Regions from separate parts of the Vescimonas fastidiosa genome, predicted to be linked through region 3. Evidence: predicted binding sites of a transcription regulator. Region 3 holds the regulator's gene; each other region holds the start of a gene.
The links. The regulator Rex, encoded in region 3, represses fermentation and respiration genes when NADH is low (regulators of the CRP and FNR family bind a similar motif). The targets are predictions, from matches to a motif close to ATTGTTAANNNNTTAACAAT.

Region 1 (3,274 bases), 720 kb from region 3:
TGCCGCACCAGGCGACGGTGGCGAGTGACGGTTTTCAAATGTTCCCGAATGTGCATTTCCCGGACCTCCATCGGAAAGATGCCTCCAGTATAGCACAGTTTACCCAAAAAGGACAGGGGGATGCAGGGGAAATAAAAAATTACCGTTGCTGATATGGTATCAACAACGGTAATGGATTTGGTTGCGGAGGGAGGACTTGAACCTCCGACCTCCGGGTTATGAGCCCGACGAGCTACCAACTGCTCTACTCCGCGATATATAGTTTACCGGATGGTGCCGGTGACCGGACTCGAACCGGTACGGTATTGCTACCGGGAGATTTTAAGTCTCCTGTGTCTACCATTCCACCACACCGGCGGATTTTGGCAAGAATTAGAATACCACATTCCTGCGGAATTGTCAACACCTCTGTGCAATATTTTTGCCCTTCGACAAAATTAGGACTACTTCTCCCCTCCCCCAGCGTTTCAAAAAGCCTCGCAGAGCTTGCCGCCCGCAGGCTGCAATCCTTTTGCCGGAAAAATCCAAAGGATTTTTCGGCAGGGTAAAACGGGGGCCCCGGAAGCCCGGGACCCCCAAAATTTGCTTTATGGGTTATGCCTCAGCCGATCAGCACTTCTCAAACACCACTGCGGTGCCCATGCCGCCGCCGATGCACAGGGTAGCCAGGCCCTTCTTGGCCTCGGGCCGCTTCTGCATCTCGTGGAGCAGGGTCACGATGATACGAGCACCGGAAGCACCCACGGGGTGACCCAGGGCAATGGCGCCGCCGTTGACATTGACCTTGCTCATGTCGAAGTGCAGCTCACGGGCCACGGCGATGGACTGGGCGGCGAATGCCTCATTGGCCTCCACCAGGTCGATATCGTCGATGGTGACGCCGGCCTTCTTCATAGCGTTGCGGGAAGCCACCACGGGGCCTACGCCCATGATCTTGGGATCCACGCCGCCCTGGCCCCAGCCGATGAGCTTGGCCATGGGCTTCAGACCGTACTTGGCCACGGCCTCGCCGGAGGCCAGCACGATGGCGGCAGCGCCGTCGTTGATGCCGGAGGCGTTGGCAGCGGTGACACGCTGGGTGCCCTTGTCAGCGGCATCCTGGGCGCCGGTGACCTCAAAGGTGTGTACCACCTGGGGATTGGGGGACTCGGGGCCTACGGGGAAGGCGCCCTTGAGCTTGGCGATGCTGTCGGCGGTGACGCCTTCCTTCACATACTCGTCGCGCTTGAACTCCACGATCTCCTTCTTCACCTTGACGGGCACGGCCACGATCTCGTCGTCGAAGCGGCCGGAATCCCGGGCGGCACAGGCCTTCTGCTGGGAAGCGGCGGCGAACTCGTCCTGCTCGCGGCGGGTGATGCCCCAGATGTCGTTGATATTCTCGGCGGTGGTGCCCATGTGATAGTTGTTATAGGCGTCCCACAGGCCGTCCTTGATCATGGTGTCCACCAGCTTCTTATCGCCCATGCGGGCACCCCAGCGGGCGTCCAGGGAGGCATAGGGAGCGGCGCTCATGTTCTCGGTACCGCCGCAGACAACGATGTCGGAATCGCCGGCCAGGATGGAACGGGCACCCTCGATGACGGACTTCATGCCGGAGCCGCAGACCATGCCCACGGTGTAAGCGGGGACGGAGTAGGGAATGCCGGCCTTGATGGAAACCTGACGGGCAACATTCTGGCCCTGGGCAGCGGTGAGGATGCAGCCGAACATCAGCTCATCTACATTCTCGGGAGCGACATTGGCGCGCTTGAGGGCCTCCTTGACCACGATAGCGCCCATATCGGCAGCGGGGGTATTCTTCAGGGAGCCACCAAAGGAGCCGATGGCTGTTCTGCAGCAATTGACAACATACAGGTCTTTCATGAATGTGTTCCTCCTAATTTTTTATAGTTAAAAATGGATGCGTGAAAGCGCATTTTTCAAAGCAACCCCATGATAGTCATTTTTTTAACAATAGTCAATGGTCAAAAGATACAAAAATGGGTCGCAAAACAAAGATTGTTATTTATGGCAAAGAAATGCGCAAATCTTTCGTTGTTTTGACGAATAAAAACGGGCCCTTTTCAGGACTGGGGCGTTGTATTCGTGTCTGCGGAGGCGCCGGTGTCCGTGTTGGCAGCGGAGAGCTGGGTGCGCAGGGTCAGGAGCTTGGTGTAGAACTTGCCGGCATCGAGCCTGTCGAAGTAGCGGCTGCTGTAACGCACGCCGGCATTCTCGCGCATATCGTCCAGGGTGGCGTTGAACATTTTGTCCACCACGGCGGCGGTGTTCAGACTCTTGCGCACGAACACATAGTAACCGCTTTGGGTCTGCACCACATCGCTGACCTCTCCCTCGGCCAAGGCGGCCAGGGCGGCGGCATTGACACTGCCCAGGTCGGCGGCAGCGGCGGTCTCTCCGGCGGCGGTGGCCTGCAGGGCCATCTCCTGGGCGATCTCCAGATAGGTGGCCTCCTTATCCTCGGCGCTGCGCAGGCGTGCTACGGCAGCCTCCGCCTGGGCCAGAGTGGCTGCGTCGGTGTCCTCGGTGCCGGTAACGGACCAGTGCAGGGGCAGGAAGGTGTAGTATTCATGGGACTTGGCGAAGCTGTCGATCTCCTCCTGGGCGGGGTAGAGGACGCCGCCCTCGGTGCAGTAGGCACTGTAAAGCTGGGCATAGAGGAAATACACCCGGTTGATCTGCTGGAAGCCCTCGTCCGTGAGCCCCATGAGCTCCAGCTGCTTGGCATAGCCCTCTTCGCCGCCGTAATAGGTCACATACTGCTGGCGCTGGGCGTCCAGCTGGGCCTGGGACTCCTGGGAGAGCTCAATGCCCGCCTTCTGGGCCCAGTTGCGCACCACGGCGTAAAGGGTCACCGTCCGCTGGGCATCCTCCAGGGCATACTGGCCGTAGGTCATATTGCCGCCCACGGCGGTGCTGAAGTCCACATTGCCGCCCATGTAGGAGGACAGATAATCGCAGTCGTAGGCCAGCCAGTAGAGAAACTCCTCTGCGGTCACGGGCTGCTTATTCACGGTCATGAGGGTGGCGTCGGGATGGATGCCGCTGGCTTCATAGAAAATGCCGTCGGTGCGCTTGCCGCCGGGCATATTCCCCATAAGCGACACACAGGCCACCAGTACCACAGAGGCCAAAAGTCCGGCCAGAGCGCGAATGATAAGTTTTTTCATAGCTTTTCTCCTTCTGTTTGGGGCTTGCTGCCCGTATATTCGTCCTGCTTCAGCCGCAGATTTTCGGTGAGAACCGAGGCGGCCTGCAAGGCATTTTCTTT
Region 2 (3,274 bases), 340 kb from region 3:
AGAGTGCCGACATGGGCTATGCCCCCGCCATGAGCGATCTGGGCGTGTGCTATGAAAATGGACAGGGCACGGAAAAGGACCTGGCTAAGGCCGTTTCCCTATATGAAAAAGCCGCCGATATGAACTATCCGCAGGCGCAGTGCAACCTGGGCGCCCTGTACTATGTGGGCGTGGGCGTTCCCAAGGACTACGCCTCCGCTGTCCACTATCTTTCCCTGGCCGCCGAGCAGCGCCTAGCCCGGGCGCAGTACCTGCTGGGTCTGTGCTATGAGTTCGGAAACGGCGTAGAGGAGGACTGCAAAAAGGCCGTCCTGCTCTATGGCGAAGCCGCCAAGGGGGACAGCGCCGACGGCCTGTGCGCCCTGGGCGTCATGTACTATCTGGGCAAGGGCGTGGAGGAGGATAACGAAAAAGCCGCCGACTGCTTCCGCCGGGCCGGAGAAATGGGACTTGCCCGGGGCTGGCACCTGCTGGGCCGCTGCTATGACAACGGCTACGGCGTTGCGGAATCGGCGGAGATGGCCGCCCAGTGCTTCAGCCGTGCTGCCGACCAGGGCTATCCCGACGCCCTGTACCGCCTGGGCCTGTGCTATGCCTACGGACACGGTGTGTCCCGGGACGCTAATAAGGCCGCCGACTGCTTCCGCCGGGGGGCGGAGGCGGGCCATGCCCCCTCCATCTGCCAGCTGGGCCTGTGCTACGAGGCCGGCCGCGGCGTACCTGAGGACATCGGCAGGGCGGCGGAGCTTTACGAACAGTCTGCCCGCCTGGGCAGCCCCGAGGCCCAGTGCAATCTGGGCGTTCTGTACCGCTACGGCGGCGGTGTCTCCCGGGATATGGAGAAGGCCGCAGAGCTGTTTGCCCGGGCCGCCGATCAGGACTATCCCCGAGCCCAGTTTTTCCTGGGACTGCACTATGAGCATGGGCAGGGCGTGGAAAAGGACATGGCCCGGGCGGTGCAGCTCTACACCAGGGCGGCGGAGCAGAATTATCCCGAGGGCGTCCGGGCCCTGGGCGTATGCTATGAGGGAGGACTGGGTGTGGAGAAGGATCCCCAAAAGGCCGTTTCCCTCTACCGCCGAGCCATCGACCTGGGCGACGAGGCCGCCGCCTACTGCCTGGCCAACCTCTATTTTGCCGGCCGGGACATCCCCCAGGACTATCCCCAGGCCCTGGCACTGTACGAAAAAGCCGCGGCCAAGGGCCACCCCGGCGCCCAGTGCCAGGCGGGCTACTGCTATGAGCGGGGCCTGGGCTGCGAAAAGGATGCGGACAAGGCCTTTTTCTATTACGGCAAGGGGGCGGAAAATGGCGACGATACCGCCACCAATAATCTGGCCTTCTGCTACGAGCACGGCCTGGGCTGCGCGCCGGACCCGGCCCGCGCGGCTAAGCTCTATGAAAAAGCCGGGAATATGGGCGTTCCCTTGGCCTGGAAAAACCTGGCGCTGCTCTACGAAAAGGGCATCGGCGTGGAGAAGGATTTAGACCAGGCCCGGAAATATTTTACCCTGGCCAAGGAGCACAATGTCCCCGGTGCCGCCGAGGGACTGGAGCGTCTGTCCGCCAAGCCCGCCGCCCCCAAGTTTCCCGCCACCGCCCTGCGCGTCACCGGTGTCCTGCTGCTGGGCCTTGCGGCGTTTTTGGGCATCGGCATCTGGGGGGGCGTTCCCTCGGAGCGGCTTTTCAGCGGTGTATTTACCCTGCTTTTTGCGGCCAGCGCCGGCTTTATCCTGTATAAGGTCAATCAGCGTCAGCCGAGGCTGCCCAAGGGCGTGTGCATTCTGTACATAGTCCTGGGAGTGCTGCTGATCCTGGCGGGCATCCTGGTCCTCTTGACCCTGGGCGAGGAAGCGCCTCCGGAGGCGGCGGACTACTGGTTCATCGGCTGCACTCTTCTGGGCGGCGATGTTCTCTTAGGCCGCGTCCTGCGCCAAAAGAAGGGAATGCAAAAGAAGTGATGCAGAATCACTTTGCCCCTAAAGCCCCGGAGCTTACCTTGTCGCGCGAATTTCCGCACAATACAGCGAAAAGATTTTTGCCAAAAATTAGGCAATTCGCCAAAATGATATTATTTTCACAAAGACGCTGTTTTTTGCTGATTCCCGGTGCTATAATGTATAAAAGTGCTTTTGGCAAAGCACAGGAGACTTGGAGGAGAAAAGATATGGATTACAAAGAGATATACCGGCAAAAACTGACTACGGCGGACGAGGCGGTGAAGGTCATCAAGTCCGGCGACTGGGTGGACTACGGCTTCTGCGCCATCCATCCCCGGGTGCTGGACGAGGCTCTGGCCCGGCGGGCCCCGGAGCTGGAGGATGTGAAGGTCCGAGGCGGCATCAGCCTGTGGAAACCGGCCATTTTTGACATTGAGGACCCCGTTCACCACATTATTTTCAATTCCCACCACATGAGTGCGGTGGAGCGTCACCACATTGCCAGCGGCGCGGGCTTCCACGAGCCCATGCGTTATTCCGAGCTGCCCCGGTACTATACCGACCACATTACTCCCCCGGATGTGGCCATGTTCCAGGTGACGCCCATGGATAAGCACGGCTACTTCAACTTCGGCCTCTCCGCCTCCCATCTGCGGGCTGTTATTGAAAAGTCCAAGGTGGTCATCGTGGAGGTCAACAAGAATATGCCCCGGTGTCTGGGCGGCTTTGACAACTGCATCCATGTTTCCGAGGTGGACATGATCGTGGAGGGGCGCAACGACCCCATGGGTATCCAGCCCTCCAACCCCGCCACCGAGGTGGATAAGGCCGTGGCCAAGCTCATTGTGGAGCAGATCCCCAACGGCGCCTGCCTGCAGCTGGGCATCGGCGGTATGCCCAACACCGTGGGCGCCATGCTGTGCGAGTCTGACCTGAAGGATCTGGGCGTACATACGGAGATGTATGTGGATGCCTACGTGGACCTGGCCCTGGCGGGCAAGGTGACGGGTATGTGCAAGAATCTGGACCGGGGCCGCCAGGTGTACGCCTTCGCCGCCGGAACCCAAAAGCTCTACGACTATCTGGACGATAACCCTGCCTGCATGGCTGCGCCCATCAGCTATACCAACGATGTGCGCACCGTGGCGGCACTGGATAATTTCATTTCCATTAATAACGCCGTGGATGTGGACCTGTATGGCCAGGTGAACGGTGAGACGGCGGGCATCAAGCAGATCTCCGGCGCAGGCGGCCAGCAGGACTTCGTTTTGGGCGCGTATCTGTCCAAGGGCGGCAAGAGCTTCATCTGCCTGTCCTCTACCCATAAAAATAAG
Region 3 (3,274 bases):
TCCGCAGCTCACAGAGCTGCGTATTGCATTTTTCAGAATAACGGCGTAAAATGAAGCAAAATAGATTTCCCGAAAACATACAAAGGAGAATCGACCATGCAATCTATCTTTGCCAAGCTCCTCTATGAAATGGAAAAGCATCACGACACCGTCCTGGTCACCATCATCCGCGAGTCCGGCTCCACCCCTCGGGGGGAGGGCGCTCAGATGCTGGTAGGGGCACAGGGTCCTCTGAGCGGCACCATAGGCGGCGGGAATGTGGAAAATCTGTCCATTCTTCACGCCCGGGATCTAATCGCCCAACGCTGCAGTGACCTCCATGAATACCCGCTCCATCGCAGCGATACCGAGGACATCGGCATGGTCTGCGGTGGGGATGTCACGGCCCTATTCACCTTCATTCCCGGCACGGACGCCGCCTGGGCCGCCCTGGCCGCCGACCTGCTGCAGCATATTGCAGACCGCCGACCCGGTTACCTGGCTCTGCCCTTGGATGGCACGGTTGGCTTTCTTACGGACGATCCGGAAAAGGAAAGCTCCTTCACCATGCCTCTTTCCATAGGGGAGCGGGCCATACTTTTTGGTGCGGGTCACTGTTCCCTGGCCCTGACCCCGGTGCTGCGTTCCGTGGGCTTCCGCGTCACGGTGTTCGACGACCGGCCCGAACTGGTCACCCCAGAGCGTTTCCCTGCCGCCGAGCGCCTGATCTGCGGCGATTTCAGCCACATAGACCGCTACCTGAGCTGCAGCGCCGAGGACTATATCGTGGTGATGACCAGCGGCCACACCCATGACTTTATCGTCCAGGAGCAGATTCTCCGCCGAGACTTCGCCTATGTGGGCGTCATCGGCTCCCGGGCTAAAACCGCCTCCGTCAATGCCCGCCTCCGGGCCGCCGGAGTCCAGGAGACCGCCATTGCCAGTGTTCACACCCCCGTGGGCATAGCCATCAAGGCCGTCACCCCGGAGGAGATCGCCGTCTCCATCGCCGGCGAAATGATCTGTGAGCGTGCTCTGCGCCGGGAAAAAGACGGCCCCCGGCACCACGGCTGCCCCATGCACTGAGCAACGGCTGCACTAAAAATGGGGTTGGCCATTCCCGGTCCTAATGCACACCCAACATACTTATTTTAAATAATCTTATAGTTTTTTTTAAAAACATTGTTAAAAAAGTTGACAACTCATGTTTTCTGCGGTAAACTATTTCCTGAAATTAACGCCAATGAAAAGGACCGATCCTATACATGAAAAAGCAAAAAGTCTCCGACGCTGTCATCCACCGTCTCCCCCGTTACTACCGCTATTTAGACGACCTGTATAACAAGGGCGTTGTGCGCATCTCCTCCAACTCCCTGGGCAGCAAAATGGATATCACCGCCTCCCAGATCCGCCAGGATTTGAGCTGCTTCGGTGAGTTCGGTCAGCAGGGCTATGGCTACAATGTGGCCGAGCTTCGCTCCGAGATCGGGCATATCCTGGGCATCGACAAGGGCCACCGCCTTATCATCATCGGCGTAGGCCATTTGGGCCACGCTCTGCTGCAGAACTTCGACTTTGAAAAGGTCGGCTTCCATGTGGACACCGCCTTTGATGTCTCCCCCGACCTCATCGGCACCAGCATCCATGCTGTCACCATCCGCTCCATGGACGAGCTGGAGCAGTATATTGTCGACTATCGGCCCGATGTGGCGGTGCTTACCGTTCCCCAGCATGTGGCCCAGCCCATGGCCAGCCGCCTTATCGACCTGGGTATCAAGGGCTTTTGGAACTTCACCAATGTGGAGCTGAGCACGGATAAGCCCGATGTTTTCTTCGAGGATGTTCACTTTGTGGACACGCTCCTGACCCTAAGCTATCGCATTTCCCGACCCTGACGCACCTTTCCTCCCGCCGCGCATACTATGGATTGAGGCCAGCGACATGGCCGTAAATTTCATAGGGAGGTCACATTATGTGCAATCAGGGGAATAGCTGCTGGATCATCATCTGCGTCATCATCCTGTTCCTGTTCTGCGGCAACGGCTGCGGCTGCGGCTGCAACAACAACCAGAACGGCTGCGGCTGCGGCTGCTGACCGGCGAAACTCCACAGCTAAATAGCTAAATAGCTGAATTATCCCCTCATCCGTTACGGGTGAGGGGATTTCTTTCTTTTAAGTCCGTGCAAAATATGCTATACTTTCAGAAAATGGAGGGCTCGCCTATGGACATACACACACTCAAATCCTATTACAGCCATCATACCCCTACCCTGCAGGATGCCTCCGGTGCCTACGCCGTACTTGTTCCCCTGCTGGAGAAGGAGGATGGGCTTCACCTGCTCTACGAGGTCCGCGCTTCCTCCCTGCACCATCACCGCAGTGAGGTCTGCTTCCCCGGCGGACATATGGAGCCGGGAGAAACGCCCGCCCAGTGCGCCCTGCGGGAAACCAGCGAGGAGCTGGGCATCCCGCCGCACCGGATACAGCTTTTTGGCCCGGCGGACTTTCTCTACCTGCGCTCCGAGGCCCTCATGTACCCGGTGGTGGGTCTGCTTCCTCCCCGGTGCGAGGAAAATCTGACCCTGAATCCTCCGGAGGTCAGCACGGTTTTCACCGTGCCCGTCGCCTGGCTCCTGGAAAATCCCCCTCAGCTTTTCCGCTATCCGCTCCGCCCGGAGGTCGGGACGGATTTTCCCTACGATGCGGTACACACCCCGGCAGACTACGCCTGGGCCCCCGGCAGCATGGAGGTGCCCGTATACCGGGGCCTCCCCTATCCTCTCTGGGGCTTGACCGCCCGGATTACAAGGAAATTTATTGAGGTCTATCAGTCTCTGTAATGTTCTTTACTTTTACAACCTTTTTCCGCCGCAAGCACTGTGCATAGTGGATGCAGATACACACGATAATGCCGATGCCGATGTAGCCGAACACCGGGAACACCGTTCCCACCAGGTTGCCGAAGCCTGCCAGACTGGCCGCCCACACCAGCACCATCAGCACCGCCATGGTGCTCTTTCGGTGTGTATTCAGCACACGAATGTTGCTGTTCATGTACTCCATAAAGGCCACCAACGACGCCAGCGCATTGCTGAACATTCCGAATAGCAGCAGCATCCCGTACACGATGCCCAGAGCCGGGTTCAGCCGGGAGGCCAGGGCCACCATGGGCATCTGGGCCGCCGTGGCGTCCAGGTAGCCCGAGAGCGATGTCAGTACGCTCCCGGCCACCACCGCCAACAGCAGCCCGCCCAGGGCGATGCCGAAAATCGCGGTCTTTCTCCCCTTCAGATA

Region 1: KI236_RS06765 (acetyl-CoA C-acetyltransferase) is a predicted target of Rex. The motif match lies at 1,939-1,958, and genes of this name have one in related genera.
Region 2: KI236_RS05140 (butyryl-CoA:acetate CoA-transferase) is a predicted target of Rex. The motif match lies at 2,065-2,084, and genes of this name have one in related genera.

Annotation. Positions count from the first base shown of each region.
Region 1 covers NZ_AP023415.1:1,418,498-1,421,771, reverse strand. The annotation lists gene KI236_RS06780 (DUF5662 family protein) at 1-56, opposite strand, end outside; tRNA gene KI236_RS06775 (tRNA-Met) at 179-254, opposite strand; tRNA gene KI236_RS06770 (tRNA-Leu) at 272-357, opposite strand; gene KI236_RS06765 (acetyl-CoA C-acetyltransferase) at 610-1,866, opposite strand; gene KI236_RS06760 (peptidyl-prolyl cis-trans isomerase) at 2,067-3,173, opposite strand; gene mfd (transcription-repair coupling factor) at 3,170-3,274, opposite strand, start outside.
Region 2 covers NZ_AP023415.1:1,040,077-1,043,350, reverse strand. The annotation lists gene KI236_RS05145 (tetratricopeptide repeat protein) at 1-1,961, shown strand, start outside; gene KI236_RS05140 (butyryl-CoA:acetate CoA-transferase) at 2,168-3,274, shown strand, end outside.
Region 3 covers NZ_AP023415.1:699,805-703,078, forward strand. The annotation lists gene KI236_RS03370 (XdhC family protein) at 97-1,065, shown strand; gene KI236_RS03375 (redox-sensing transcriptional repressor Rex) at 1,245-1,874, shown strand; gene KI236_RS12215 (hypothetical protein) at 1,952-2,074, shown strand; gene KI236_RS03380 (NUDIX hydrolase) at 2,203-2,820, shown strand; gene KI236_RS03385 (YkvI family membrane protein) at 2,795-3,274, opposite strand, start outside.